One region of the Gordonia malaquae genome, then DNA from elsewhere that is predicted to be linked to it. Evidence: riboswitches for the same ligand, from Rfam matches in the RefSeq annotation. Region 1 holds a riboswitch; each other region holds the start of a gene.
What was found. A riboswitch is a leader RNA that binds a small molecule or an ion and turns the genes downstream of it on or off. The one in region 1 is predicted to bind S-adenosylmethionine.
Positions count from the first base shown of each region.

Region 1 (7,075 bases):
CCGCTGTTTGACGCTGGCGCGGATCCCGTTGACGTTGATGGTGGTGATGGCGAAGGGAGTGGTCACGTCCGAGACTCTATCGGCGAGGTCCGACAGCGTCGCGGCGGGCGGAGACCACCGCGATCACCAGCACCACGAGGCCCGCGACGCCGAACGCCGCGCCGACCAACGACGGCGCCCGGTAGCCGTATCCGGCCGCCACGACAACACCGCCGATCCACGCACCCAAGGCGTTCGCCACGTTGAGCGCTGAGTGGTTGAGCGCGGCGGCGATCGTCTGTGCGTCGTGTGAGACGTCCATCAGACGTGTCTGCAGGCCGGGGATCGCGCTCGAGCCGGTCATACCGACGCCGAACGCGACGACCACGGCCGGCCAACCAGTACTGACGGTCGCCGCGAACAGAAGCAGCGTGACGGCAGCGCCCGCCAGACCGATCCCGATCGCGATGTCTCCATACCGATCGGCGAGGCGGCCGCCGACGATGTTGCCGGTCACCATGCCGAGCCCGAACAACATCAAGGCGATCGGCACGGCCGATTCACCGAGGCCGCCGATCGAGGTCAAAGCCGAGTTGAGGAAGGTGTAGAACGCGAAGAAGCCACCGAAACCGATCATGCCGACGAACAGAGTCAGCCAGATCTGCGTGCTCCGCAGTCCTGCGAGCTCGGTGCGTGGGTCGGTGGTCGTCATGTCGGTGAGGCTCGGAAGCACCCGCCACAGCGAGGCCACAGTCACCACGCCGATCACGACGACAAGGCCGAGCGCTGCCCGCCATCCGAAGTGCTGGCCGATGAACGTGGCGACCGGGACACCCGCGACATTGGCGACGGACAGACCCAACATCACCTGGCCCACCGCGCGTGCGCGTCGACCCGGGCCTGCCACGTGCGCCGCCACCAGCGCCGCGACGCCGAAGTACGCGCCGTGCGGCAGCCCGGCGACGAACCGCGCCGCCATCAACGTGCCGAACGACGGGGCGATCAGGCTCAGCGCGTTGCCCGCGGTGAACGCGACCATCAAGGCGATCAGCAGAGTCCGACGCGACACTCTCGCGGCGAGCACCGCGATCACCGGGGCCCCGACCACCACACCGAGCGCATACGCAGAGATGACGTAGCTCGCGGTCGACTCGGTGATCGTCAGATCGCCTGCGATGTTGGGAAGCAATCCCATCGCCACGAACTCGGTGGTGCCGATGCCGAATCCGCCGAGAGCGAGGACAAGGATGATCCACGTCAGGTGGGGGCGAGGGGCGGACGGCTCGTCGACGACGGATCTAGTCTCGGTGTTCACTACGGATTCGCGCACAGTGCAATAACGCGCCGACATCGTCCACTCATCCACTCGGCGCGGTGACACTTGTCACGAAGTGCTGTGCGCTGGGACTATTCTCCTCAGATGCCCAACGCACTCGCCCGATGGTGGGCCGATGTCGACGCCGGCGATCTCCGGGACCGGCTCACCGACGTCAACGACGGCATCATCGCCCTGGCCGGCACCGGGCTGGGTCTGGCAGGCGCGAAGATCAGCGGGGCCACATCGTTCGCGGTGCTGGTGATCACGACCCTGATGGGCGCGTTCGCGGTGTTCGGCGTCCAGCTGTGCGAGGCCCTGTCGCATCGGGAGGCTCAGCAGTCGACTGTCGCGCGAGAGCAGCGACTGCTGGAGCTGACGCCGGACGAGGAGATGGCCGAGCTCACCGAGTGGTTCGAGCGGAAGGGCGTCACCCCTGAGACGTCGAAGCAGGTGGCCCAGGAGCTCTGGGACGCCGACGCACTGTCGGCCCAGCTCGAGATCGAGTACGGGATCCGCGAACTGACAACGCAGTCGGACGCGTGGCGGGAGGCGATCACAGCCGGTCTGGCATTCCTGGTCGGTGCGACGCTCCCGGTTGTGGCGATGGTGATGGTGCCGCTCCCCTGGCGCAGCGAGTCGACGATCATCGCTGCGCTCGCATCACTCGTGGTCACCTCGGTGATCATCGCTCGACGCGGCTATGCGAACGCGACGAGGACCGCCCTGCGATCGTTGATGATCGGCGGGACGGCCCTCGCGCTCGGTTACCTGTTGGGCGATTGGATGATGTGATCGGCCGCCGATCGGAAGGGTGATCGTTCCCTTGCGGGCGTCGGCGGTGCCCGGAGCGAGCTCCACGCTCACCGACGGCGCCGTGGTCGGCGCCTGGTCGAGGAGCACCGAGTTCCCGGGCGCATTCGAACCCATCAGTCCCGTCGGGTCGAGGGCGATGTAGAGCAGCTTGCGGCTGTCGATCATCGGCACCGTCGTCTCCACGTGGAGGAGCTTCGTGCTGGGGATCAGCGCGTCGTCGACGGACGGGTTGTCGGTCATTCCGATCCCGAGGTCGACGCCGACGGTGAGGTCGTTCTTGGTTCCCCAGTTCCGTTCCACCTGAACGCCGACCGCGCCTGCGACGACTGCCTCGACACCGACGGACAGGTTGCCGCTCGACGAGTCCGGTGCGCCGCCGATGAGCGGACGCATCTGGGCAATGGTGACACCGGGCACAAGATCGAGCGGGGCGCGATTGTCGACGTAGTCGGCCGCATCGCCGAAGATGTTCGTCTGTCCGGTCAGTGCATGTTCCGCTCGGGCCAGCAGCGAGGTGGACGACGGCAACGGAGTGACGCAGTCGTCGGTGGCGCCCTGCTGCTCGCACTTCAGGCCGCCCCACTTGGCCTTGTCGGTCGGGTCGTGGTTCATCCGGCCCGGGTAGTAGCCGTGCTTGAGGAAGTAGCCGAGGAACGAGTCGGCGGCGCCCACCGGATCGAACAGCGGATCGGGGACGTCGCAGATTCCATCGCCCTCGGTGCAGACCTGCTTGACCGGGATGTCGCCGAATCCGCCGTCACGCGGTCCCGACATCGTCAGCCCCGGAATGAATCCGATGAGCGCGTTCTCGACGCCGGTGCTGTTCGGACGGCCGACCCGGCGGGGATCGGAGTACAGCTCGCCCGACAGGCCTGCACGCGAGATCCGTGCACCCTTCTGGCGGTCGTTCGCCACATCGGACAGAACGTCGCCTGCGACGCGGGCGCCCTGCGAGTAGCCCGACACGACGACCGGCTTGCCCGGACAGCGCTGCTGATACGAAGCGATCGCCGACTGCGTGGCCGCCTTGCCGAGCGCGACGTCATCGTCGTAGCTGATGGGTCCGAGTGGCCACAGCGACGTCGGATAGTCGACGTACTGAACCTTGTAGCCGCTGTCGAGGTACCTGGCGCCGACACCGGTGACGCCACCGGTCGGAATGCCGTGCCCGTTGCGCGGCGCGTTCGTTCCGGCGACGACGATGGCAGCTCCATTGCCACAGGTGTCGGCGGACGCCGTTCCGGTTCCGAGCGGCGCAACGGCGACAGCTGCGGTGAACGACAGGAGAAGGAGAGGGAGGGAGCGCGTCTTGGTCACCAGGAGATTCTCAGGTAGCTCGGAGGATTCCGCTCAGCGAGAATTCACTCCTGGCACAGAGTTGCCGGGACCGACACCCGGCGACATCCGCCCGTCACGAGTTCGTTGCATCGCGTTTTCCAGCGAGCCGAAAGAAAGGGTTGCCTTACCTTGGTAAATGTCGAATCGTTCGACGGAAACGCCCTTCCGCGAGGGTGGGTATGAGGTGCGTCACCCACACGTCCCCGTGGCACAGAAATGCACTCGCCGTGACCGTGAACACCCCGTCGGGCCGAAGCCTGAGCCCGATCGAGCGGCTCGCAAATGCCCGATAACACAGGCCGGTCGCCGAGCGGAAGACTTTTGCTCCGATGGGTTGCGGCTGTACCCGCCCCTGATGGTCGGTGATATATCCTGTGCAACAGGTCATGAGCATCAGCGACAAGCCCCGGCTCGCTGATCGGCAACCCTCCTCCGCGGTGGGGTGCTCCGGGTGATGACCTGGTCGCGGCGGACTTCGTGTTCGCCCGCGGCAAGCGCGGGTCCGACGGTCGGACCCACAAGAGCGGGCCACGGCCCGGCCGACCACGAGAAAGTGAATGACGTCCCATGTCTGACGCCACAAGCTGGAGCTTCGAGACCAACCAGATCCACGCCGGTCAGGTGGTCGACTCGACCACGAACGCCCGGGCGTTGCCGATTTACCAGACGACGTCGTACGTCTTCAACAACACCGACCACGCCGCGAATCTCTTCGCGCTGGCCGAGCCCGGCAACATCTACACGCGCATCATGAACCCGACCCAGGACGCCGTCGAGCAGCGCCTCGCCGCCCTCGGTGGAGGCGTCGCCGCGCTCCTCGTCTCGTCGGGCCAGGCCGCGACGACCTACGCGATCCAGAACATCGTCGAGAACGGCGGCCACGTCGTCTCGAGCCCCCGCATCTACGGCGGCACGTACAACCTGTTCCACTACACGCTGCCCAAGTTCGGCATCGAGGTCTCGTTCGTCGAGGACCCCGACGATCTGGAGTCGTGGAAGGCCGCCATCAAGCCGAACACGCGCGCCGTGTTCGCCGAGACCATCTCGAACCCGCACAACCAGGTCCTCGACATCGCGGGTGTCGCAGGCGTCGCGCACGACAACGGCCTGCCGCTGATCGTCGACAACACCGTCGCCACCCCGTACCTGCTGAACCCGATCGAGCACGGCGCCGACATCGTCGTCCACTCGGCCACCAAGTACATCGGCGGACACGGCAGCGCCATCGGCGGCGTCATCATCGACGGCGGCAAGTTCGACTGGCGCGTGCAGCGTGACGGCGTGGACCTGTTCCCCGGCTTCACCACACCCGACCACAGCTACGGCGGTGTTGTGATCGCCGACCTCGGCGCCCCCGCGTACGCCCTCAAGGCGCGCATTCAGCTGCTCCGCGACACCGGTTCGGCCATCGCGCCGTTCAACGCCTTCCTCCTGGCCCAGGGCATCGAGACCCTGAGCCTCCGCGTGGAGCGTCACGTGTCCAACGCTCAGAAGGTCGCCGAGTTCCTCGAGGCTCACGACCAGGTCACCTCGGTCTCGTACGCGGGCCTGCCGTCGTCGCCGTACTACGAGCGCGCACAGGAACTCCTCCCCAAGGGCGCCGGCGCCGTGATCGGCTTCGAGATCGCCGGCGGCGTGGATGCAGGCAAGGCGTTCGTGAACGCATTGACCCTGCACAGCCATGTCGCCAACATCGGCGACGTCCGGTCGCTCGTGATCCACCCCGCGTCGACCACCCACAGCCAGCTGTCTCCCGAGGAGCAGCTCGCCGCAGGCGTCACGCCGGGCCTGGTCCGTCTCGCCGTCGGCATCGAGGGAATCGACGACATCCTCGCCGACCTGACTGAAGGGTTCAAGGCCGCCAAGTGATTTCAGTGAATGTGGAGGGCGCCCGGTGTCGGTGATCGTCGACCCGGCCGCCACGGCTTTCGACTCCGACTGGGCTTCCCGCCCAGACGGGTCGGACGTCGCCGTGCGCATCGGCGACCTGACCCTCGATTCGGGGGCCGGGCTCGCTGATGTCACGGTCACATTCCAGAAGTGGGGCACGCCCAACGCGGCCGGTGACAACATAGTGCTGGCTCTGCACGCCCTCACCGGCAACTCGCATGTCACCGGTCCCGCCGACGCCCGGTTCTCGATGACGGGCTGGTGGGACGGGCTGATCGGGCCGGGCTGCGCGATCGACACCGACGAATGGTGCGTCGTCGCCCCGAACGCGATCGGCGGATGCTACGGCTCCACCGGTCCGGGTTCCGTCGCGCCCGACGGCCAGGCGTGGGGCTCCCGCTTCCCGCTGCTGACGGTCCGCGACCTGGTCCGCGCCGAGAACATCGCATTCAGCGCTGTCGGGATCACCCGGTTCGCCGTCGTCGCGGGCGGATCCATGGGCGGCGCCCGTGCCCTCGAGTGGACCGTCACGCACGACGACAAGGTCGACGCCGCGCTCATTCTCGCCGTCGGCGCACGCGCATCAGCCGATCAGATCGGCACCCAGACAACCCAGATCGCGGCCATCAAGGGCGACGCGGACTGGCAGGGCGGCGACTACTACGGCACCGACCGTGCCCCGACGACAGGCATGGGCGTCGCCCGCCGGGTCGCGCATCTGTCGTACCGCAGCGACCGGGAACTCGACGAACGGTTCGAGAATCTCCCGCAGGGCGACGAGGACCCGCTGACGGGCGGCCGCTACGCGGTCGCCAGTTACCTCGAGTATCAGTCGGAGAAGTTGAAGGCCCGGTTTGATCCGGGCAGCTACGTCGCGCTGTCGGAGGTACTGAACAACCACGACGTCGGGCGTGGCCGCGGTGGCATCAAGGCCGCGCTCAACGCCTGCACGGTGCCCACCGTCGTCGGCGGCATCGACTCCGATCGTCTGTACCCGCTGTACCAGCAGGAAGAACTGGCGGCCGAGCTCGGAAACTGTGTCGGTGGACTCCGCGTGGTCCATTCCAACGCGGGCCACGACGGCTTTCTCACCGAGAAGGAACCCATCGGCGTCCTCCTTCGCGACACCGTCGCTCTCGCCCGCGCCCAGCGCCGCTGAGTTCTTTCCGCTCGTCCCCTGCTCGTCGAGCCGTTGCCCTTCGTGCTCGTTGAGCCGGGGAGGAGCGCCGCGAAGAACCGAGTCGAAGCGTGCCGACGCGCCGACCTTTCGACTCGCTTCGCTCGCTCAAGGAGCAGGGGAAAGCTCCCGAGCGGAACTCCACCACTGCTCGTTGAGCCGGGGAGGAGCGCAGCGACGAGCCGAGTCGAAGCGCGCCGAGCCCAGTCAGGCAGTTCCGAGGGAGTCGATCGAGGTGGCGAGCCACAGGACTGCGGCGCCGAGGGCCGCCATGGCGGCGACGTCGAACGGGCGACTGCGGACCTGCAGCAGTCCGATCCGGACGGTCGGCAGGATCGCGCGGAACGTGGCGCCGACGAGAAGCGCCGATCCGAAGACGAACGCGCCGCGTCGCCAACGGTCCATCAGCACGAGGATCGCGGCCACCACGACGATCGCGAGCACCACGTAGAACGGGATGTTCGCGATCACCTGGTGGATGCGTCGTGCCTTGCGGATCGCGTCGACGCGCTCGTCGCGGTCGGACATCAGGCTTCCGCGGCCGCCAACTGCTGTTCGGC
Region 1 covers NZ_JBBCUB010000004.1:193,710-200,784, forward strand. Annotated here, with positions in the region: gene WFK36_RS15335 (exodeoxyribonuclease III) at 1-66, opposite strand, end outside; gene WFK36_RS15340 (MFS transporter) at 77-1,294, opposite strand; partial or broken gene WFK36_RS15345 (VIT1/CCC1 transporter family protein) at 1,400-2,014, shown strand; gene WFK36_RS15350 (PE-PPE domain-containing protein) at 1,958-3,427, opposite strand; SAM riboswitch class IV at 3,831-3,951, shown strand; gene WFK36_RS15355 (bifunctional o-acetylhomoserine/o-acetylserine sulfhydrylase) at 4,016-5,317, shown strand; gene metX (homoserine O-acetyltransferase MetX) at 5,343-6,497, shown strand; gene WFK36_RS15365 (DUF3017 domain-containing protein) at 6,723-7,043, opposite strand; gene WFK36_RS15370 (bifunctional methylenetetrahydrofolate dehydrogenase/methenyltetrahydrofolate cyclohydrolase) at 7,043-7,075, opposite strand, start outside.

Region 2 (7,075 bases), on a different contig from region 1:
CGCAGGAGGCCCGCGGCGTGGCCTCGGTCGCGCTGACCGGCGGGAGCAACGGCATCGGACTGCTCAAGGCACTCGCCGCGGACTCCGGCGACATCTGCTGGTCGCGCGTGGAGATCTACTGGGGCGATGACCGGTTCGTGCCGGCAACCCATCCGGAGCGCAACTCTGGGCAGGCCTTCGACGCGCTTCTCAATCACGTGGCCGTCGATCCGTCTCGCGTGCACGTGATGGCGCCGTCCGACGGAGAGTTCGGCGACGACATCGCCGCGGCCGCACGTGACTACGCTCGCTTGATCGGGAACGACACCGTCTTCGACGTTCACCTTCTCGGCATGGGCGGCGAAGGGCACGTCAATTCGCTGTTCCCGCACACGGCTGCGACCGCGGAGAACGTCCTCCCCGTGGTGGCTGTCACCGACTCGCCGAAGCCTCCGCCTGCCCGGTTGACGTTGACGTTCCCGGTGATCAACGCTTCCCGCGAGGTGTGGTTCCTGGTGTCGGGAGCGGAGAAGGCCGAGGCCGTCGCCGCCGCACACGACGGCGCGTCACGCGACGACTGGCCGTGTGCAGGAGCACGCGGCACCGAGGGCACCGTCTGGTTCCTGGACCACGCCGCCGCATCCGGCCTCTGATCCGGGCCGACTGCTAGCCGCTGTTACGCAGAGCCGTCGCCAGTCCGTTCATGGTGAGTTGGATGGCGCGCCGGATCTGTGGTGAGTCGTCGCCTGCGCGGAATCGTTGAAGCAGTTCCACCTGGAGCAGATTGAGCGGTTCGAGGTACGGGAATCTATTCACGACCGAACGCTTCAGCGCATCGTTGTCGGCGAGGAGATCGTCAGTGCCGGTGATCGCCGCGCACATCGCGATGGTGCGTTCGTGCTCGTCGACGATCATAGTGAAGACCCGGTCCCGGAGTTCGACGTCGGGCACCAGCTGCGCGTAGCGGTACGCCAGCCCCATGTCGCTCTTCGCGAGGACCTGCGCCATGTTCGACATGACCGACCGGAAGAACGGCCAGCGACGGTAGTAGTCGGAGAGAACGGCGAGGCGATCGGGGTCGTCACCGATCCACTCGGCGAACGCGGTTCCCGTTCCGTACCAGCCCGGCAGCATCACCCGGCACTGAGTCCACGACAGCACCCACGGAATCGCTCGCAGGTCGGAGATCGCGGTGGTCTGCTTCCGCGACGTCGGGCGGCTTCCGATGTTCAGGGCGCCGATCTCCGACAACGGTGTCGATGCGGTGAAGTACTCGACGAACCCCGGCGTGTCATGCACCAGTCGCGAGTAAGCGGCACGTGCGGACGCGGCGAGTTCATCGAACACACGGTAGGCCTCGGCGGACTCGTCACCGAGGCCCTCGACGTCGAGCAGGGACGATTCGAGCGTCGCGGCGACCAACGACTCCAGGTTTCGCCGGGCCCGGACCGGCTCGGCGTACTTCGCGGCGATGATCTCGCCCTGCTCGGTGAGCCGCAGCGACCCTTGGACCGCACCCGGTGGCTGCGCGAGGATCGCGTCGTAGCTCGGGCCGCCGCCGCGACCGACCGTTCCGCCGCGGCCGTGGAAGAGCCGGAGTCGGACGCCTGCGGTGCGAGCGGCGTCCACCAGGTCGAGCTCCCCGCGGTACAGCGCCCAGTTGGCCGCCAGGTAGCCGCCGTCCTTGTTGGAGTCGGAGTAGCCGAGCATCACTTCGTGGAGGTCGCCCTGGGACCGGATCAGTTCGCGGTAGAACGGCACACCCAACGCGGAAGTGAGGATGCCCGCGCCGGCCTGAAGGTCCTCGATGGTCTCGAACAGCGGGACCACCCGGACGCTGCACGCCGGTGAGCCGTCGCCGGCGTCGTAGAGACCGGCCTCCTTGAGGAGGATCATCGCCTCGAACATGTCTGAGACGGACTGGCACATGCTGATGATGTACACCGGCACGGCCTTCGGTCCGAAGCGCTCGACCGCGGCCGCCGCCGCGTGCACCACACCCAGCTCTTTCACCGCGAGTTCGCTGAGTTGAGCATCAGGACTGGTCAGCGGCCTGCGCGACGTGAGCTCCGCGGCCAGCACCTCGACTCGTTCGTCCTCGTCGAGGGCCGCGTAGTCGTCACACACGCCAGCCCACGCGAGCAGTTCGCCGACAACCTCTTCGTGGGTCTCGGAGTTCTGCCGCATGTCCAGCCCGGACAGATGGAATCCGAACGTGCGGACCGCCTCTCGGAGCGCCGCGAGACGGTCGTCGGCGATCGCGTCGTCCACGACCGCTCGCAGGGCGGCGTCGATCACGTCGAGGTCGGCGAGGAACTCCGCCGCGTCGGCGTACGGCTCCGCGTCTGCCGCGAGGTATCGATCGGTCGGTGCGACGACGTCGCTGCCCAGGGTCGCGTCGGCACGCGCCAGCAGCCGTGAGCGGACAGCGGTCACAGCCGACCGGAACGGCTCGTCGTCCACACCGTCCGGGGTCTCGGGCGCAAATCCCTCACCGAGGGCCGACAGTTCGTCGGTCACACCACTGATCAGACGCACAGACATGCTGAGCTCTTGATGCAGGGCGGTGAGCTCGTCGAGGTGATGCCGCATCGCGGTGGCTGCGGCCGCCGACGTCGCCTCGGTCACGATGTCGCCGGTGACGAACGGATTGCCGTCGCGGTCTCCACCGATCCACGAGCCCATGGTGATGATCGACGTGTCGAGGCCGGCAGTCGGAAAGGCCGCTTGAAGCGACTCTCTGACGTCGTTGTTCAACGCCGGGATCACGTCGAAGAACGAGGCGCCGTAGTAACGGAGGCCAGTGGTGATCTCGTCGCTGATCGTCAGGCGTCGCATCCTGATGAGCGCCGTCTGCCACAGCATCAGGATGTGGCGGGAGATCTCCCGAGTGACCGCCGACTCCTCATCTGCGGTCAACTCGGTCCGCCCGCGGACTCGCATGAGTTCGTTGATGCGGTTCTGAGCATCGAACACGCTCTTGCGGCGGGTCTCAGTGGGATGGGCAGTGATCACAGGGACCACATTGGCGTCGGCGATCAACCGATGCACCCGCTCGTCGTCCAGGCCGGCGTCGGCCAGTCGAGCGAACGTCGCCCCGAGCGACGACGCCTGCGGCGGGTCCCCGGCGATCAGATGAATCCGTCGCCGTCGTTCACGGTGCAGGTCTTCGGCGAGGTTGGCCAGCAGTGCGAAGTTGGTGAACGCGCGGATCACCGGCATCAGTTCCGACACGTCTCTTCCGATATACCGCTCCGCCAGGTCGTCGCGGGACACGTCCTGATATCGGATGCCGAAGGCATCCCGCCGTGAGTCCTCGACCAGGTCGAACACATCGTCGCCGGCCTGGGATCGGATCACTTCGCCGAGCAGTCCGCCGAGGAAGCGGATGTCGTCACGCAGTGGTTCAGTCGCCGACCTACCGGTGTCGTCGACGCGAATCCGGTCGACCATCGGCGTTGCGATCGCCCGCGCGATCGCTTCGGAATCGTGATGCCGCTCGGGTGTCATGTCCTCAACCTACGCGCGATGGCGCACTTCGACTCGCAGGCTCGCTCAGCACGAGCTCGGCGGCACGGGATGGAGAGCACGGCGAATGTACCTCTGCGCCTGACGATCCGGCAGCTATTCGACGCAGCGTGCGCCTTAGTCTCCGTCTTCGTCCGCTGTCGGCTTACGGTCGTATCCGGTTACGAGCGTCAGCGACAAGCCCTGGCTTGCTGGCCGGCAACCCTCCACTGTGCGGCGGGGTGCTCCAGGTGAGAACCCGACCGTGCGCTCCCTGCGCCTCGGTAAGCGCAAAACTCAGTAAGGACTCCCCCGTGACTGCTGTCATATCCCCGTCGTCTCCCGGATCGGTCGGCCCCGTGAGCCGTCCGGGCGACGACGAACTCCTCGCCGCTCCGGTAGTCGGCGCACGCCATCCGTGGCAATGGGTCGGCACCGGCATCGTGCTGGTACTGACCGCGATGCTCGTGCACACCCTCGTCACCAACGACAGGTTCCAGTGGGACGTCGTCGGCGACTACTTCACGAGTTCGTCTGTGCTCAACGGCCTGTGGCTCACTCTGTGGCTGACGGCCGCCACCATGGTCGTCGGCTTCGCGCTCGGCGTCCTCCTGGCGGCGATGCGACTCTCATCGAGCCCGGTACTGTCGTCGATCAGCTTCGGGTACGTCTGGTTGATCAGGTCTGTCCCGCCCCTCGTCCAGCTGTTGTTCTGGTTCCAATTGGCGTCGCTGTTCCCCCAACTCTCCATCGGCGTCCCATTCGGCCCGAGTTTTGTCACATTCGACACCGCCACGCTCATCACCGGGGTGGTCGCGGCGTTCATCGCTCTGACACTCGACGTCGCAGCCTTCTCCGCCGAGATCGTTCGCGGCGGACTGCTGTCGGTCGACGAGGGCCAGACCGAAGCGGCGCAGTCGATCGGCCTGAGCCGGGTCCGGATCTTCTGGCGGATCGTGCTGCCGCAGGCCATGCCGGCCATCGTTCCGTCGACCGGAAACCTGTTGATCGGACTGCTGAAGGCCACGTCCATCGTGAGCGTGATCGCGGTCGAGGATCTCCTGTACTCGACACAGCTCATCTACCAGCAGAATTACCTCGTCATCCCGCTGCTCCTGGTGGCGACGGTCTGGTACATCATCCTCACGACCATCCTGTCGATCGGCCAGTACTTCGTCGAACGCCACTACAACCGGGGCCGCCGTCGACAGCAGCCGTCGTCGTTCGCTCAGACGTTCCGCGACAACCTGCCACTGTTCGGGCCACTTCAGCGCCGCACAGCTGGAGGCAAGGCATGAGCCGCCCGCTGGTCCGCGTGCGTGGACTCACCAAGTCATTCGGGGCACACCCGGCGTTGCGAGGCGTCGACCTCGACGTGAACGAGGGCGAAGTCACCGTGCTCCTCGGTCCGTCGGGATCGGGCAAGTCGACACTGCTCCGCACCGTGAATCACATCGAGAAGCCCGACGCGGGATTCGTTGAGGTCGACGGCGACATCATCGGATATCGGCACGTCGGCGGACGCCTCCGCGAACGCCCGTCTCGCGAGATCGCGGCGCAGCGCGCTCGGATTGGAATGGTCTTCCAGCAGTTCAACCTGTTCGGACACCGGACCGTTGCCCAGAACATCATCGAGGGCCCTGTCGCCGCAGGCGGGTCCCGGCGCGACGCCCTGCGCCATGCTTCAGAGCTTCTCGAGCGAGTCGGACTCGCCGGGCGCGAAGACTCGTACCCGCGCCAACTGTCGGGCGGCCAACAGCAGCGCGTCGCCATCGCCCGGGCTCTGGCGCAGCGTCCGAACCTGATGCTGTTCGACGAACCGACCAGCGCGCTCGACCCCGAACTCGTCGGAGAGGTGTTGTCGGTGATCCGCGACCTCGCCGCCGATGGCATGACGATGCTGATCGTCACTCACGAGCTGGGCTTCGCCCGAGAGGTCGCCGACACCGTCGTGTTCCTCGAGGACGGCAGGATCGTCGAATCCGGACCGCCCGACGACGTGCTCCTCGCACCGGTCAACGAACGCACCCGGTCGTTCGTGTCGGCCGTTCTCTGAACCCCACCCCGTCTCCCCCGATTCACCCTTCCGCGAAAGGCTCCACCATGCCCATTTCACGTTCCCGACGCCGCTCGGTCCGCTTCGCATCGGCGACTGCAGCCCTTCTCGCGGCCGCATCACTCGCCCTGACCGCCTGCGGTTCATCCGACGATCCCAGCACCGACGCCGGCGGCGACGCACCCGCCGTGCCCACGCAAGACGTCGTGTCCGGCATCGCGAAGGTCGATGCCATCGCCTCGAAGCTGCCGGCCGACGTCCGGTCATCGGGCAAGCTCACGATAGGCACCATCAAGACTCCAGGACTCGCCTCCCTGCCTATCGGCGGAGAGGTCGACGGCGAGCCGGTCGGGCTCCACCGCGACCTCACCGACGCCGTCGCAAAGGTGCTCGGCCTCACGGCGGACTACCAGTACGGAACGTTCCCGTCGATCCTGCCCGGCATCCAGAACGGCCGATACCAAGTGGGCCAGGCCAATTTCAGTGTGACGAAGGACCGGGAGAAAGTCGTCGACTTCGCGACCTTCGTCACCGACGGACAAGGGTTCCTCGGCGCCGAGAAGGTGACACAGGACAAGTTCACGCAGATCAGCGACGCCTGCGGATACCGGATCGGCACCGCCCCGGGATCGTCGTTCCAGACTCTGCTCGAACAGAACGCCGACGCCTGCAAGAAGATCGGCAAGCCCGACTGGACCGTCCAGTACTTCACCGACTCCGCACCGATCACCCTCGGACTGCAGAACGGCAAGCTCGACCTCTACTTCGGGCCGTCGCTGGCCCTGCAGTACGCGGAGTCGAGGATCCCCCACACGCGGTACCTCGGTGAGATCTACAAGTCGCCAGTGGGCTTCATCGCGTCCAAGGGATCGCCCATCGCGCCCGCAATCGTGGACGCCGTGAACCAACTCATCACAACCGGCGACTACCAGAAGATCTTCGACAAGTGGAATGTCCCGGGCAACAAGATCGAGCGCTCCGAACTCAATCCCGCCACGACTTTCTGACGCGTCGACGTTCTGACGTACGCGCGCACAACGAGGAGCCCCACCACCATGACTGATCACTTGCATCTCGCCGTCGCCCTCGACGGCGCGGGCTGGCATCCCGCCGCATGGCGCGAGTCGCAGGCCCGGCCGGACGACCTGTTCGACGCCGCCTATTGGATCGACCTCGCCAGAACCGCCGAACGGGGACTGCTCGACTTCGTCACCGTCGAAGACGCCCTGGCCGTCCAGTCCGATGACCCCTTCTCACCCGACGAACGCACCGACCGGGTGCGCGGACGGTTGGACGCTGTCGAGATCGCGGCCCGTGTCGCCCCGGCCACGACCTCGATCGGGTTCGTTCCGACAGCTGTCGTCACCCACACCGAACCGTTCCACCTGTCCAAGGCAGTCGCCACACTCGACTACGTGAGCAGCGGCCGAGCCGGGCTGCGAGTCCAGGTCGCTGCGGCGCCGCAGGCGAACGCCAACGTGGGTCGACGGCAGTTACCCCACCTTCGCATCGACGATGTCGGCACCGACGAGT
Region 2 covers NZ_JBBCUB010000002.1:447,375-454,449, forward strand. Annotated here, with positions in the region: gene pgl (6-phosphogluconolactonase) at 1-632, shown strand, start outside; gene ppc (phosphoenolpyruvate carboxylase) at 646-3,489, opposite strand; SAM riboswitch class IV at 3,667-3,783, shown strand; gene WFK36_RS09130 (amino acid ABC transporter permease) at 3,801-4,784, shown strand; gene WFK36_RS09135 (amino acid ABC transporter ATP-binding protein) at 4,781-5,542, shown strand; gene WFK36_RS09140 (transporter substrate-binding domain-containing protein) at 5,590-6,549, shown strand; gene WFK36_RS09145 (LLM class flavin-dependent oxidoreductase) at 6,598-7,075, shown strand, end outside.
Region 2: linked by a shared signal. The riboswitch ahead of WFK36_RS09130 (amino acid ABC transporter permease) and the one ahead of WFK36_RS15355 (bifunctional o-acetylhomoserine/o-acetylserine sulfhydrylase) in region 1 are both predicted to bind S-adenosylmethionine.

Region 3 (7,075 bases), on a different contig from region 1:
GATGCGGCGTGCGAGTCTCCCGGTCATGAGTCCGTGTCTGGGTACTGCAGGCGCAGAACGCCGGACGCGTCGAAGCCGATCCCGCCGAATCCTGGAGCGACCGCTGCCACCTGCGACAGTTCGACAACCGGAATCGCGTATCCGGCTTCGATCAACCGGGTCTGCAGGGTGTCGACGAGACGCAGACGTTCCGCCCGGTCGGCGACACCCGCCTGTCGGGTCAGCAGCGGATCGATCTGCGGGTCGAATCCGCGACGCGAGTAGTTGGTTCCCTCGAAGCCGAGCCGCGAGCGGAGGATGTCCGGGTCGGCGCGCGTGACGTTGTAGTAGACCGCGTCGAAGTCGCCTGCCTTCCGTCGGGACAGGAAGTCGTCGTTCGACAACGCCGTAATCGTCAGGTCGATGCCGACCGATGCCAACTGGCGTTGGACGAGCTCGAGGATCGGCTTGTTGCCGTAGAACTCCGGCGAGTAGATGACGTCGAACGACAGCTTCTTCCCGTCCTTGGACCGTGTCCCTTCTCCGGACGACCGCCAGCCCGCGGCATCGAGGAGCCGTGCGGACTCGGCACGGTCGAGCCTGATCGCGGGGTCGGTTCGGTACCCGGGGGTGGTGGACGCGAGGACGCTCGTCGCGGGCTTGAACGAGTCTCCGAGGACTGTGTCCACGAGTTCATTCCGGTCCAATGCCGTGGTCACGGCACGACGGACGGCCGCATCGGCGAGAACACCGCGCGACACGTTCGACTGGAAGACGTACGGGAGGCCAGGGTTGGGACGTGACGTCAGTGCGGCGCCGGACGCTTCGATCGCGCTTCGGTCCTGTGGCTGAGGATCGGCACTCGCGTCCAGTTGCCCGGACGTGACGCTTCCTGCGCGGACGCCGGACTCGGGCACCACGCTGAACTCGACCGTGCGGTAGCGCGCGTGGTCTGCGAGCCCGGTGTCCGGGGTCCACCGGTAGTCGTCTCGCCTGGTGAGCGTCGCCGATCGGTCCTGCTCCCACCCGCTGTAGGTGTAGGGCCCGCTGCCGATCACCGTGCTCGCCGTGCACCTGTCGTCGAACGACGCGGCGACCGTCGACGGGGCGAGGATCCCGAGCTGCGTTGTGGCGGCGGCCTGCAGGAACTGCACATTGGGCTCGGCGAATCGGACGATCGCGGTTCGCTGGTCCGGCGTGTCGGTCCGCTCGTATCCGAGCAGGAAGCCAGACGCCTGCAGCGTTCGGGTGGATGTCGACTCGTCGGAGGTCAGCGCGTCGAAGTTCTTCTTGACCACATCCGACGTCAGCGGCGTCCCGTCGCTGAAGGTCACGTCGTCGCGGAGTGTGAACGTGAAACTCCGGCCGTCAGGCGATGCTGCGAACCGTTCCGCAAGCCACGGAGTGAGCTCACCGGTGTCCCGGTTCTGGTCGACGAGCGAGTCGACGACTTGGCGGGACACGTTGACGGTCTGGTTGGTGCTCGACTGCGCTGGATCGGCGCAGCTCGGTGCCGACGACAGTCCGTAGCGCAGAACGTCGGACTCCGCGTCGTCTCCCGCGCAAGCAGCGATCGGCAGGCCGGTCGCGACGGCGAGAGCGGCGACTGCCGCACGGGTGCTGTTCTTCATCGGGAAGTCTCTTCTCTGGAACCGTCGACGTCTGAGGCGTCGACTGTGGAATGCGAATCAGGAATCAGAGCATTGGCCGCGAGCGCGACGACCGCGCCGACCAGCAGGAACACCGCGGTCGAGGTCAGTCCGCCGTCGGCGTCGGACGCCGCGTACAGCGCTGCGGCGACTGCCGCGCCGAGAGCACCGCCGAGGTTGTGGAACGTCCAGGAGGCGCCGATCGCAAAACCCGCCTCACCGGTGGGGACCGCCGACAGCGCAGACAGCGTCGCGGGCGCCAGGATCAACGCCCACCCGAGGCCGAAGAACACGAAGCCGACGAGCAGAACGGCGAGTTGCGCCGAGAGCGCACCAGCGAGGAGCGCACCAGCCGACACCGCGAGCGAAGCGAATCCGAAGCGAAGCGGCCGGGACGGGCCACCGTGATCGACCCAGCGGCCCACACGCGGCGAGGCGAATGCCATGGTTCCACTGACGAGGAGCAACGACACTCCGATCAGCCGCTCACCGAGATCGTGGCGGTCGGCGAGGTACTGAGGCAGAACGAGGAGGGCAGACGCGTAGAACGCCGCCAGGAAGAAGTCCGACAGAAGCGCCGCTCGGAGTCTGGGATGAGCCAGCAGGTCGACACGCAGGAGCGGATCGGATGACCGTCGTTCCACCGCGACGAGCAGTGTCACCGCAGCCACCGCGACCACGCCCGATGTGATCACCGGGACACTCAGCCACCCGGAGCTTGCAGGCAGCGAGACGAACGCGACGGCCGCAGCAACCGCGACGGCGAGTGCCGCTTGACCGGGCACGTCGGTCCCGCGGTCCGACTCCGGCGCAGGCGACGGGACCGCACCGAGGATCAGAGCGACGGCCACCAGCCCGAACGGGACGTTGATCCAGAAGACCGACGCCCACCCGAACGCGGGAACCAGAAGTCCGCCGAGGACCGGGCCGATCGCCAAGCCGACACCGTTGACCGCGTACAGCCAACCGACCGCGCGTCCACGCTCTCCCTCCGGGAACAACTGTTCCACCAGCGTGGACGTACCGGTGTAGAGCACCGCGCACGAGGCGCCCTGCACAAACCGTGCGACGATCAACCAGCCGATACCCGGAGCGAGCGCCGCACCGACCGACGCCAGGACGAACACGCCGAGCCCGGCCAGCAGCACGGTTCGCCGCCCCAGTTGGTCTCCGATTCGGCCTGCGGTCACCATGAACATCGCAAGAGCCGTTAGGAATCCGCTGAGCACGAGTTGGGAGACCGAGATCGACGTACCGAGCTCACGGGTGATGGCCGGCAGTGCCGTCGACACGATCGTCAGATCGATACAGCCGAGGAACGACGCCGTGGCCAGTCCGACGAAGCCCGCAGTCCGTCTGCCCGTTGTCACCCCGGTCTCGGTGATGCTCATCGCGCCGACTTCCGCTTCTTGAAACGAAGCGGCAGCCACGCGGCCCCCTCAGCGACGAACAGGTCACGTGTCGCCTGCATCGCAGTGGAGATCTGCTGCGGATACACCACGAAGTCGTATCCCTGTTCCGCCCACAACGGTTGGATGATCGGCACCTCCTCCAGGAGGTACGTGCGGCAGCCGTTCCGGATGCGTTCCTCGTCGGGGATGTCGTTCCCTCGACGTGAGACGAATCGGTCGATCGTCGAATCGATCGCCGCCGCGTAGTCGGAGTTCGTCTCGTACGCGGTGCGCACCTCGTCGAGGGCATGCGGATACGCGGGATCGCTGAGCGCGGTGTCCCATCGCAGGACGTCGACGTCGGCGGTCAGCAGATCGAGAAGGGGACGGTTCCGGGCGATCCACTGGTCGCCCCTGCGACGCGAGAGCCGGTAGGCCTCCCCGGGCGGAACGTCCAGGTTGTGACGCTGGAGCGTGTCTGCGACGGCGACAGTGACCCGCGAGAACCCGCTCCGGTTCAGAAGATCGACGGTCGCGCCGAACTTCTCGCCCTCGTGGTAGTCGGCGCCGACGCTGACCAGCAGGATCGTCGATCGACCCTCGTACTCGTAGTGCACGCCCTTCAGGTCGAACGCCGCCTTGTGCGACGTCGAGCCGACCGGCGCGGTGATGGCGAGTGTCATCAGCTCCACACCGCCAACGGCTGGTCCTGGCCTCGGACACCGACGAACAGACCGACAGTCACCCTCGGTCGATCGTGAGACGGCGCGACCGCGTGCACGCGGCGCGGATCGATGAAGATCGCCTCCCCGACTCCTGGTCGGACGACCAGTGCCGGATCGCCGACGGTGTCGCGGTCCACGCCCCACACCCGCTCACCCGAGAGCTCCCGATAGTCGTCCTCGGTCGGGTAGGCGTCCCAGATCTCCAGCTCTCCCCCATCGTCCGGAACATCGAGGTAGACGTTCACCGACAACTGTCGTCGAATGCCCAGGTCGTCGTCTGGCAGGTTCCGCGCGATGTTGTCGGTATGCGGTTCCAGATCGACACCCGCCTGCTGGTACCGCGCCACTCCTGCGAAGAACTTCTGGCTCTCCGAGGTGAGCAGTGTGGTCCCTGTCGGCCACGCCTCATCGAGCAGGATTCGCACCGTGTCCGACGGGTACTGGTAGGGTGCGGCGATCTCCCGCAGATGGCTCCGATGTGTCGCCGCGTCGGCGAAGTACTGGCCCTGATCGGTCGGCGCGACCTCAGAGAAAGCGTGCCCGATACGGCGGAACTGCGGATCGGTGGCGAGCGGCCCGTGGTCATCGCGTCCGACGAAGCGTTCCCGGAGTCCGGCGAGGGCCTCCCCTGACACGAGTCCACGCACTCGGACGGCGTAGACGTCGCCCTTCAGCAGGCGCAGCAGGTGATCTGCTGAGAAATCGGCGACGGTGGTCGTCGCCACCCGGTTGTGTTCCTCGTCGGCGCCACTGGTGTGCGGCGCGCTCAGTGTGGTCGTCATCTGTGCCCCTCCCCTGTCCGGCTGCGACCGGACTCGAATCGTGTGTCGTCGCCCGCGTTGTGGTGCGGACGGCACATGCATCGATCACGAGCGGCTGCACCGGAACAGGTGACGGCCATGCAGACTCGAGCCCCGGCCTGCGGGGACGTCGAGATCGTTCATCGTCTCTGGCATTAGCACCTAGTGGGTGGTCCCACCGGTTGCTGCGGCGTCAAAGAGCCAGTCTCTCAGCCGCTCGTGATGAATTCTGTGCTGGTCAGAACGTAAGCGGCACAATCAATTGCGGCAATCGCACCGACGCGTGAACTGACGCGGATCCGCAGGTGAGGACCAATTAATCAGGGCGGGCCGAACGACACCTCGGCGTGCGGATCAACAGGCGTCGTCGCCCTCGGCGACACGATGTCGGTCCGCTTCCTGCGCGTTCAGGGGCGCGGTGACGGCGCAGATCCAGTCGCGCCCGTCGGAGGGATCGAGCGACTGGGCGTACAGCAGACCCGTGGTCTCACCGGCGGTGAGGAAGAACCCGGGTGCTCCCGCGGTGACGGCCGGGAACCGCCACCGCGCAGTCGGCGCCCGCGATCCACCGAACACCGGGGTCACCACCCTGCGGTCGGATAGGCCGCCGTCGTCGCCGATCCGATAGGCCACCACGCTCCGCGCACCGGTCCCCATCAGGAGCGTGTCCCCTCCCATGACCGACAGGAGGTCTGGATCGTCGACGTCGATGCGCGTCAGGAGAGACCCGTCGTCGAGACTCCACTGTGTCAGGGTGTCCGCGGCAACGAGGATCGACTGACCCATCGGATCGAACACGACGTCACTCGCCGCGGTGCCGACCGCGATCGTGCGCAGTCGTTCGCGCGTTGCGACGTCGTACACGTAGACGTGCCGGTCGTCCGAGGTGATCGCGACACGAGTGCCGGCGGCATCGACGGCGATGGCCGTGATCAGGTCGATCGGACCGCCCACCGGGTCGCCGATCATCGTCGGCGCGGCGGCATCGGTCACATCCCACATCGCGATCTCCGTGTCGGATGATCCCCCGACCAGCACATGACGGCCGGGGATGAAGTCGATGACGGCCGTGTACCGCGTGTCGGTCGGTATCCGCGAAGCGAACCGCGGTCGGTCCGGCTCACTGATGTCCCACAGCTCGATCGATCCACCGTTGTTGTTGGCCGTCGCGACCAGCTTCCCGTCGTCGCTCATCGCGACACTCGGCCGGTCGTTGACGCGCCGCTCGATGCCGACGGAGCCGCGCATGCGCCACATCGCGTCGCGCCGAGTCCAGACGTTGAGGCGCGTGTCGCTGCCCACTGTCGCGACGACGTCACCGCTTCGACTCTGCGCGATACCCGAGACCACCGCCGCCCGATCGGGGGCGGCCTGAGCCGGGATTCGCCATACGTCGATCCCGCCGTCCGACCGGCCGACCGAGAGCTCACCGCCGCGCGGGTTGAAACCGACGCTGAATGTGCGGATCGAACCGCGTGCGGCGGACCGTTGCAGGTCCCATACGATGGGCGGCGACGTCGTCGACGCGACGTTCCACACGTGGACCACACCGTCGACTCCAGCGAGAGCGATGAGAGGCGACGTCGGATCGGCGGCCATCGACCACGAGCCCGCGGTCACGCCCGACAGCCCCGAGTTCTCCATCCGAGGGGCCGCCGGATCGGCGACGTTCCACAAGGTCATCGTCGGACTGTCCCCTGACACGGCGAGCACGTCGCGTCCGGGCAGAAACGCCATCGAGTGTGTGATGCTCGGGAATCCGCGTATCGGTTCGCCCGCCGAGACGACGTCGTCGCCGGTCACCCGCCACAGGTGCACCGTCTGATCGTCGCCTCCGGAGGCCAGGAGGCGGCTCGTGGAGTCGAAGGCGACCGCACGGACCGGACCGCTGTGGCTCGCAAGCTCGATGGGCGCGCGAGGCGCCGACACCGCGTCGGCGATGCGATAGACCGCGACGGTCCCGTCGTCAGACGTGGTGGCGAGCCACCTGCCGTCCGGGCTGAACCGAGTGAGGTACGACGTCCCACTGCCCGCCCGCAGTTCTGCGACCTTGCGCGGCTCGGCCGGATCCGCGACGTTCCACAGTCTCACCGCGCCGTCTCCACTCGATGCGGCGAGCAGCGGCAGCGTCGGGGAGAAGGTCACCGAGGTGGCGAAGTTGTCGAATCCGCCGAGCACCGCGGTCTGCACGAAGGGCGCTGCACCGTCGGGCGTACGTCGCCAGATCCGCACGCTGCGGTCGTTGCTCGACGATGCGAGCAGTGAACCGTCCGGTGAGTACGCGACGTCGTACACGGGCGCGCTGTGGCCTTCGAGGGTGACCGCGAGCGGCGTTGACGCCGCGGAGGTGAGCAGGGCGTGGATGGCCGGATCGTCGGGGAACCTGCGGTCCGCGGCGAGGGCGAGTCGCGCCGCCGTCGACGGGTCGGACGACACAAGCCCGTCGATGTCGGACAGCAACGCGTTGTGCTCCGCGTAGTTGCGCTGCTTCTCCAGGTCGCCTGCCTGCCGGTTGACCGTGACGGCCGCGA
Region 3 covers NZ_JBBCUB010000006.1:88,717-95,791, reverse strand. Annotated here, with positions in the region: gene WFK36_RS19135 (ABC transporter permease) at 1-27, opposite strand, end outside; gene WFK36_RS19130 (ABC transporter substrate-binding protein) at 24-1,610, opposite strand; gene WFK36_RS19125 (MFS transporter) at 1,607-3,058, opposite strand; gene WFK36_RS19120 (tRNA-dependent cyclodipeptide synthase) at 3,016-3,702, opposite strand; gene WFK36_RS19115 (2OG-Fe(II) oxygenase) at 3,702-4,526, opposite strand; SAM riboswitch class I at 4,682-4,773, opposite strand; gene WFK36_RS19110 (nSTAND1 domain-containing NTPase) at 4,899-7,075, opposite strand, start outside.
Region 3: linked by a shared signal. The riboswitch ahead of WFK36_RS19115 (2OG-Fe(II) oxygenase) and the one ahead of WFK36_RS15355 (bifunctional o-acetylhomoserine/o-acetylserine sulfhydrylase) in region 1 are both predicted to bind S-adenosylmethionine.

Region 4 (7,075 bases), on a different contig from region 1:
GTCGAAGTTGACGGTGAGCAGCCACATGGGCAGCAGGAGATACATGAACTGCAACATGTCGAACGACGTCTGCTTGCGGCTGATCCGCTGGTGGTCGCCGCCGATGTCGTAGCGGATGGAGCTCTCCACCTGGGCGTCGACGCGCGGGCGGGCGTCGCGGTCGAACACGTCGCCCGGGTCGCGGTCGTAGGTCCGAGACAGATGTCCCGCGACGAACTCCGGGGTGTACGGCACCGCTGCCTGGATCGGCCACGGTTCGAGCTCCCGCACGCGCGGCTCGTCCATTCCGGTGTTGGCGAGTTCGGGCAGGTCGCGAATGCTGTTGTGGACCACCCCGGACACCGACCGCCAGGCGATGCGTGTCTCAGTGTGCTGGTTGTCGCCCGATCCGACGACGACGGTGTAATTGTCGCCTCGCTGCCCGGAGTAGCCGGTCGTCGCCTCGACGTCGTAGGTGTAATACGACATGTAGACGCTGGTGAACGAACCGAGCGTCCGATACTTCTTGAACTCGGTCGGTGCGAACCAGCGGCTGTTGATCCACTTCTCGATCGAGTCGCGGGCCTGTGGCTCGCCGACCTGCAGCGGCAGGACGGCGTCCAACGCGAGACGCTCGGGAGCGTCCTGGACGTCGTCGCGCTGAATCGGAGTGGCGCAGTACGGGCAGCGGGTTGCGGTGAGGCTGCCGTTGAAGATGGTCTTGCCGCCGCACGCCTGACACGTGACGACGTGTTCGTTTCCGCCGATCGACGCGAGGCCGAGGGGTGCACGCTGCGCGAGCTGGTTCATCGTCGACTGCAGGTCGTGTTTGACGATGCGCGCCGACTGATCCAATTCGATCGGGTACGACGTTCCGCACGACGAACAGCCGAGACACTGCCGCTCGGGGACGAATGCGAGCGGCGCCCCGCAGTTCCCGCACGGGTAGGTGCGGGTCTGCTCGGTCACCTGACGCTGCGCACGGTCGGCGGCGTTGGGCGTCGAGGGCGGTGCGGGCGCAGGCGCGGCGGCCCTCGGGATCGGCGGTAGCGCGCCAGAGGGCCCGCCGGTCGGCGGGATGGGTGGCGGTTGGGTCATCGGGTCACTGCCCGGGCGCAGGGGGTGCGGGCGGAGCCTGCGGCGGCAGGGGCGGAGGCCCGGCCGGGGCGAACAGCGGTGCGAGTGACGGAACTTGGCCCGCCTGCGTCCAGCCGGCCATGCCCTGGGACCAGACGAGTGTGGTCGGCGTGAGTGAGCCGCGCAATTGGTCGATCGTGAACGGGCCTGCAGCGGTGCCGTTCTGATCCACGTGGAACGTCTGCGCCGACGGAACGGGTGGCGGCCCGGCAGGCGCCTGCTGTTGCTGCTGATTGAACTGGTTGGCGAACTGCCCGGCCATCGCCATCCCGACGCCCATGCCCATCATGTCGCCCGCGGTGCCTCCGCCGGGATTCTGGGCGGCGGCGAGCATGGCGTCGCCCGCACGACCCTGCTGGAAGCGATTCATGTCGCCGACGTTGTTGAGGAAGCCGCGTTCTTCGACACCTCGGGCGACACCGCGGGTCATCGCGGCGGTGATCTCGTCGGGCAGCGAGATGTTCATCGTCACCGACTCGATGGCCAGTCCGTACTCGTCGTCGACTCGGGTCTGCACGTACTCGCGGAGCTTGTCGCTGAGTTCCACCTGCTTGCCCTGCAGATCGATCGCTCCGACTCCGGTCTCGAGGATCATGTCCGAGAACGCTGTGGAGATGACGCGACGCAGCAGTTCGGCGATCTCGTCGGCGTTCACCTGGCTGTCGGCGCCGATCACTTCGCGGAGGAAGATCGCCGGGTCGGCGATGCGGATGACGCACAGTCCGTTGGCGCGGACCTGGACCATGCCGAAGTCGGGATCGCGCAACGTGATCGGGTTGGGCGTGCCCCAGCGCAGGTCGGTGACCGGCCTGCGGTTGATGAAGTACACCTCGCTGCGGAACGGGCTGTTGAACCCGTGCTTCCACCCCTGGATCGTGCTCATGATCGGCAGGTTCTCGGAAGTCAGCTCGTAGTGGCCCGGCTCGAAGGTGTCCGCGAGCTGCCCGCGGTACACGAACACCGCCTGCTGGCCCTCGCGCACGATCAGCTGAGCGCCGTTCTTGATCTCGTTGTTGTAGCGCGGGAAGCGCCACGCGAGGGTGGAACGCGAGTCGTCGACCCATTCGATGATGTCGACGAGTTCGCCACGCATCTTGTCGATGATGCCCATGTGAAGTCTCCGTTCGCAGATGGTGCAGGTCAGACCGCGCGGGCGGCGGTGATCTTCTCTTTGTTGACGAGTTCGGGAAGCAGTTCGGACGCCTCCGTGCTGAGCGTGTCCGCAGAGTGCGCAAAATCGACGCCGACCACGCGGACACAGTGTGTGTCGTCGACCCGGGTGGTCGCACCGCGGCGCGATGCCTTGGCATGCGACGAGCTGTTATCGACGTCCTGCGACCACGTGCCCAATTGCAGGGACTCGTCGCGCGGGCACGTCCCGGATCGGGCGATGAGCGCGTGGATCGGTACGCCTCGGCCGCCGCTGGCGAGCGACTTTCCGTCGGAGTCGATCTGGGCCGGGGAGCGGGTCTCGGAGTCGGGGACGATCATCGTCACGTCCTTGTCCTCGATGGTGCCGGTGGTGAGCGTCCACCCCTCCGGGACTTCGACGGTGAGGGCGATGCTGTCGTTGAGCATCGCGGTCTCGGTGTGCGGGCCGGATTCTGCCTCGGACTTCCATGGCTGCCAGATGAGTACGCCGACCCCGACGCCGATCACCGCGACCAGCGCGGTGAGGCCGACGATCAGCCCGGTCCGCGACTTCTTCGGAAGCGGCGGGTACCCGAACGGGTTGGGCGGGCCGAACTGAGCCTGCGGGCCGAACGGCGCTTGGCCGAACTGCGGGGGCTGCTGCCCGTACCGGGGAGGTGCGTATCGGGGAGGCGTGTATTGATGGGGCGCCTGCGCCGCCGGACCGCCGAAGCCCGGCCGTGCGTGCGGGTCCGCCGGGCTGCCCGGATGGCCGAAGCGCGGGTCCTGCGGATACGTCACGGGTTCGGGCCTTCCATCGCGGTCGGGCGATGCCCGAAGTGTCTGCTGACGACTCTATCTGTCGACTGGGGCGGGGAGGAGTCGGCGACGAGTGAACGAATGACCCGGAAGTTGAAACCACCGCGCGCCAAACCCTCGTCTGCACCCACGAGGCCGCGGATAGTGGTCGGCAGGTCACGAGTATCAGCGACAAGCCCCGGCTAGCTGGTCGGCAACCCTCCTCCGCGGTGGGGTGCTCCGGGTGACGACCTGGCCGCGCGCAAGGAGTGCGCGGCAAGCGCGATTTCAAGGAGTCTTCACCATGACCGCTGTTCTCGACGCGCCCGTGTGCCGTCCTTCCTCTGTTCTCGCTCTGGCCCCGGTGGTGGGCGCCGATGTCACGGTGCCCGCTACCGGACACTCCGGGGGCGTCGCGTACGCCAATCTCGACTACGCGGCGTCTGCTCCCGCGTTGACCGCAGTCGCGGATCGACTCGCGGGTGCGCTCGCGGAGTACGCGAGCGTGCACCGCGGTGCAGGTCACCTGTCGCAGGTCACGACGGCCCGCTACGAACAGGCCAGAGAAACGGTCAGGACGTTTGTCGGCGGTCGTGCGGACGACACCGTCGTGTTCACCCGCAACACCACCGACTCGATCAACCTCGCCGCATCGATCGTGCCGGGCGACGTGGTCGTCCTCGACATCGAGCATCACGCCAACCTGCTGCCGTGGACGCGAACCGGTCGGGCCCGCATCGTCGAATCGCAGTCGACGATCGACGCCACGCTCGCCGCTCTCGAGGACGAGCTCGCCTCGGCGCCCGCTGCGCTCCTCGCCGTCACCGCTGCGTCGAACGTGACCGGCGAGGTGCTCCCGCTCGCGCGCCTCGCAGGTTTGGCTCATCGCCACGGGGCCAGAATTCTCGTCGACGCAGCTCAGCTGGTGGCGCACCGCGGGGTGTCGATCGCGAGCTTCGGCATCGACTACCTGGTGTTCTCCGGCCACAAGGTGTACGCGCCGTTCGGCGCGGGAGTGCTCGTCGGTCGTCCGGATTGGCTCGACAGCGCACCTCCCTACCTCGCAGGCGGGGGAGCGAGCGCCGACGTCTCGATCGACGACGTCGCATGGCATGCCGGGGCCGCTCGGCACGAGGCCGGTTCGCCGAACGTGCTCGGCGCCGTCTCCATCGCCGCGGCGGCCGACGAACTGCGCCGAGTCGGCTTCGAGAACATCGGGGCTCACGACGACGTGCTGATCCGCCGCCTCGACGCGGGTCTCGCAGCGCTCCCGCACGTGCGTCCGCTCCGCGCGTTCGACGACGGCCTCGACAGGGTCGCCATCGCGAGTTTCACTGTCGTCGGCCACACGCCTCGTGCTGTGGCCGAGCATTTGAGCAGTCGCGGCATCGGCGTTCGTGACGGCAAGTTCTGCGCGCACCCGCTCCTGGCCAAGCTGGGTCATCCGGACGGCGCCGTCCGCGCCAGCTTCGGTGTGGGCACCACGTCCGACGACGTCGATCGCCTTCTCAACGCTCTGGCGGAACTGGCCTGACTTTCTCCAAACGCGACCCTCTCCGCTCACTGAGCGGGGAGGGTCGCGTCGTGTGCCGGGCGAGTTGGCGGCGTTCAGGTGGTTCGGTGGCTTTCCGGCGGTTGCATGCCGATAGTTCTAGGCGCATGCTGGTGGACCTGAACTTAGTTGCACAACGCAAGTAATTGGAGTCGAACCATGCCCGCGCCCGAACGCATCGACGAGGTGTTCCTCGCGCTGGGACGATTCATCAGACTCCGCGACCGGGGCATCCACACGTCCTTTCGCTCACCGGAAGGCGAAGTCGAGACAGCGGCCTACCGTGGGCTGTTCGTCCTCAAACACGGCCCCATGCGCGCGAGTGAGCTCGCCGCGGCGATGGCCGCCGACCCGTCCACCACCAGCCGGCATGTCGCCAAGCTCGTCTCCGAAGGATTCGTTCGGCGAGAACCGGATCCCGCAGACGGCCGCGCGTTCCGCTTGATCCTCACCGACGAAGGTCACGTCAGAGTCCGCGAACTCGGCGCACGTCGTCGCCAGGTGGTCGGCGAGATGGTGGCCGACTGGTCCGACGAAGAGTTCGACACCTTCTCAGCTCTGCTGACCCGATTCGTCGACGCGGTGGAAGACCGCATCGATCCCTGTAGTGAGAAAGGAGACGCCCGATGACCTCCGCAGCTTCGGCCGACTTCCCCGGAAAGGGTCTGACACACCGTCAGATCCTCACGGTGATGGCCGGCCTGATGATCGGCATGTTCCTGGCCGCGCTCGACCAGACGATCGTGTCGACGGCCATTCGCACCATTGCCGACGACCTCAACGGTTACGACATGCAGGCGTGGGTCACCACTGCCTATCTCGTGACGTCGACCGTCGTGACGCCGCTGTACGGCAAGGTGTCCGACATCTACGGACGCAAGCCGTTCTTCCTGGTGGCCATCACGATCTTCGTGATCGGCTCCCTCGCGTGCAGCATGGCGACGTCGATGTACGAGCTCGCCGGCTTCCGCGCACTGCAGGGTCTCGGAGCCGGAGGTCTGTTCACGTTGGCGCTCACCACGATCGCCGACATCGTTCCGCCGCTGGAACGAGCCAAGTACCAGGGCTACTTCCTCGCAGTCTTCGGCACCTCGAGCGTCCTGGGACCGGTGCTCGGCGGCCTGTTCGCCGGAGCCGATTCGATCCTCGGTGTGTCCGGGTGGCGCTGGGTGTTCCTGGTGAACGTGCCGATCGGCCTCATCGCACTCGTCGTCGTCTACAAGGTCCTGAACTACCCGCAGCAGAAGCTCGTCGGACACCGCACCGACTACTGGGGTGCGGCGACCGTCGCCGTGGCCGTCACTCCGCTCCTGATCGTGGCCGAGCAGGGCCGCACATGGGGATGGACGTCGACCAACTCGATGATCTGCTACGCCATCGGCCTCATCGGCATCGCGCTGTTCGTGCTCGTCGAATCCCGGATGGGTGACGAGGCGATCATCCCGCTGCGCGTGTTCAAGAACCGAGTGTTCACGCAGGGCGTCTTCATCTCATTGGTGGTCGGCGCCGTGATGTTCGGCGGCATCTCCATGCTGCCGCAGTACTTCCAGGTGCTTCGCGGTTCGAGCCCGATGATGGCCGGTCTGCAGATGCTGCCGATGGTCCTCGGCATGATGAGCGCCTCGATCCTGTCGGGCCAGCTGATCTCCCGGAGCGGGCACTACAAGAAGTTCCCGATCATCGGCTCGATCCTGATCACCACGATGGCGTTCCTCCTGCACTACCTCAGCACCGAGACACCGCTGTACCTGGTGATGCTCGCGGCGTTCGGCCTCGGCTTCGGCCTCGGCAACCTGATGCAGCCGATGATGCTCGCGATGCAGAACATCCTGCCGATGCGCGACGTCGGCATGGCGACCGGCACGGCGACGTTCTTCCGTCAGATCGGTGGAACGCTCGGCGTGGCGGTGTTCTTCTCGCTGCTGTTCTCGACGATGGGAACCAACATCTCCGACGAGATGCGTGCCGCCGCCGGAACCCCGGAGTTTCAGCAGGCGATGGTCGAAGCCGCGCAGAGCGACGACCCCGACGTGGCGGCATTCGGCAAGGGCCTCATCGCGTCCGCCAAGAACCCGGAAGCCGGCGGAGGCGACAGCGATGGGCTGATGAAGGACACGACGATCATCGAACGGCTGCCTCACGGCATCTCGCACCCGATCAAGCAGGGTTTTGCGGACTCGATGGACAAGGTGTTCCTGTCGGTGTCGATTCTGTCGCTTCTCGCGATCATCGGCACCATCACCTGGACTGAAGTGCCTCTTCGCGGTGGCCCGAAGAAGGAATCCGAACCCGCAGAGGTTCCGGCTGCCGAGTGAGAAGAAAGACGCCGCGAACCTCAGAGGTTCGCGGCGTCTTGGTGTATCTCGGGAGGAGTGTCAGCCCTGGTAGCGGGCGACAGCGGCCTCGGCGACCTTGATCGCCTCGTCCTTGCCGACCCAACCGCCCGGGGTGACGGACTTACCGGGCTCGAGGTCCTTG
Region 4 covers NZ_JBBCUB010000001.1:55,993-63,067, forward strand. Annotated here, with positions in the region: gene WFK36_RS00295 (TFIIB-type zinc ribbon-containing protein) at 1-1,077, opposite strand, end outside; gene WFK36_RS00300 (SPFH domain-containing protein) at 1,082-2,227, opposite strand; gene WFK36_RS00305 (hypothetical protein) at 2,257-3,048, opposite strand; SAM riboswitch class IV at 3,221-3,334, shown strand; gene WFK36_RS00310 (aminotransferase class V-fold PLP-dependent enzyme) at 3,350-4,579, shown strand; gene WFK36_RS00315 (MarR family winged helix-turn-helix transcriptional regulator) at 4,757-5,227, shown strand; gene WFK36_RS00320 (MDR family MFS transporter) at 5,224-6,912, shown strand; gene WFK36_RS00325 (inorganic diphosphatase) at 6,973-7,075, opposite strand, start outside.
Region 4: linked by a shared signal. The riboswitch ahead of WFK36_RS00310 (aminotransferase class V-fold PLP-dependent enzyme) and the one ahead of WFK36_RS15355 (bifunctional o-acetylhomoserine/o-acetylserine sulfhydrylase) in region 1 are both predicted to bind S-adenosylmethionine.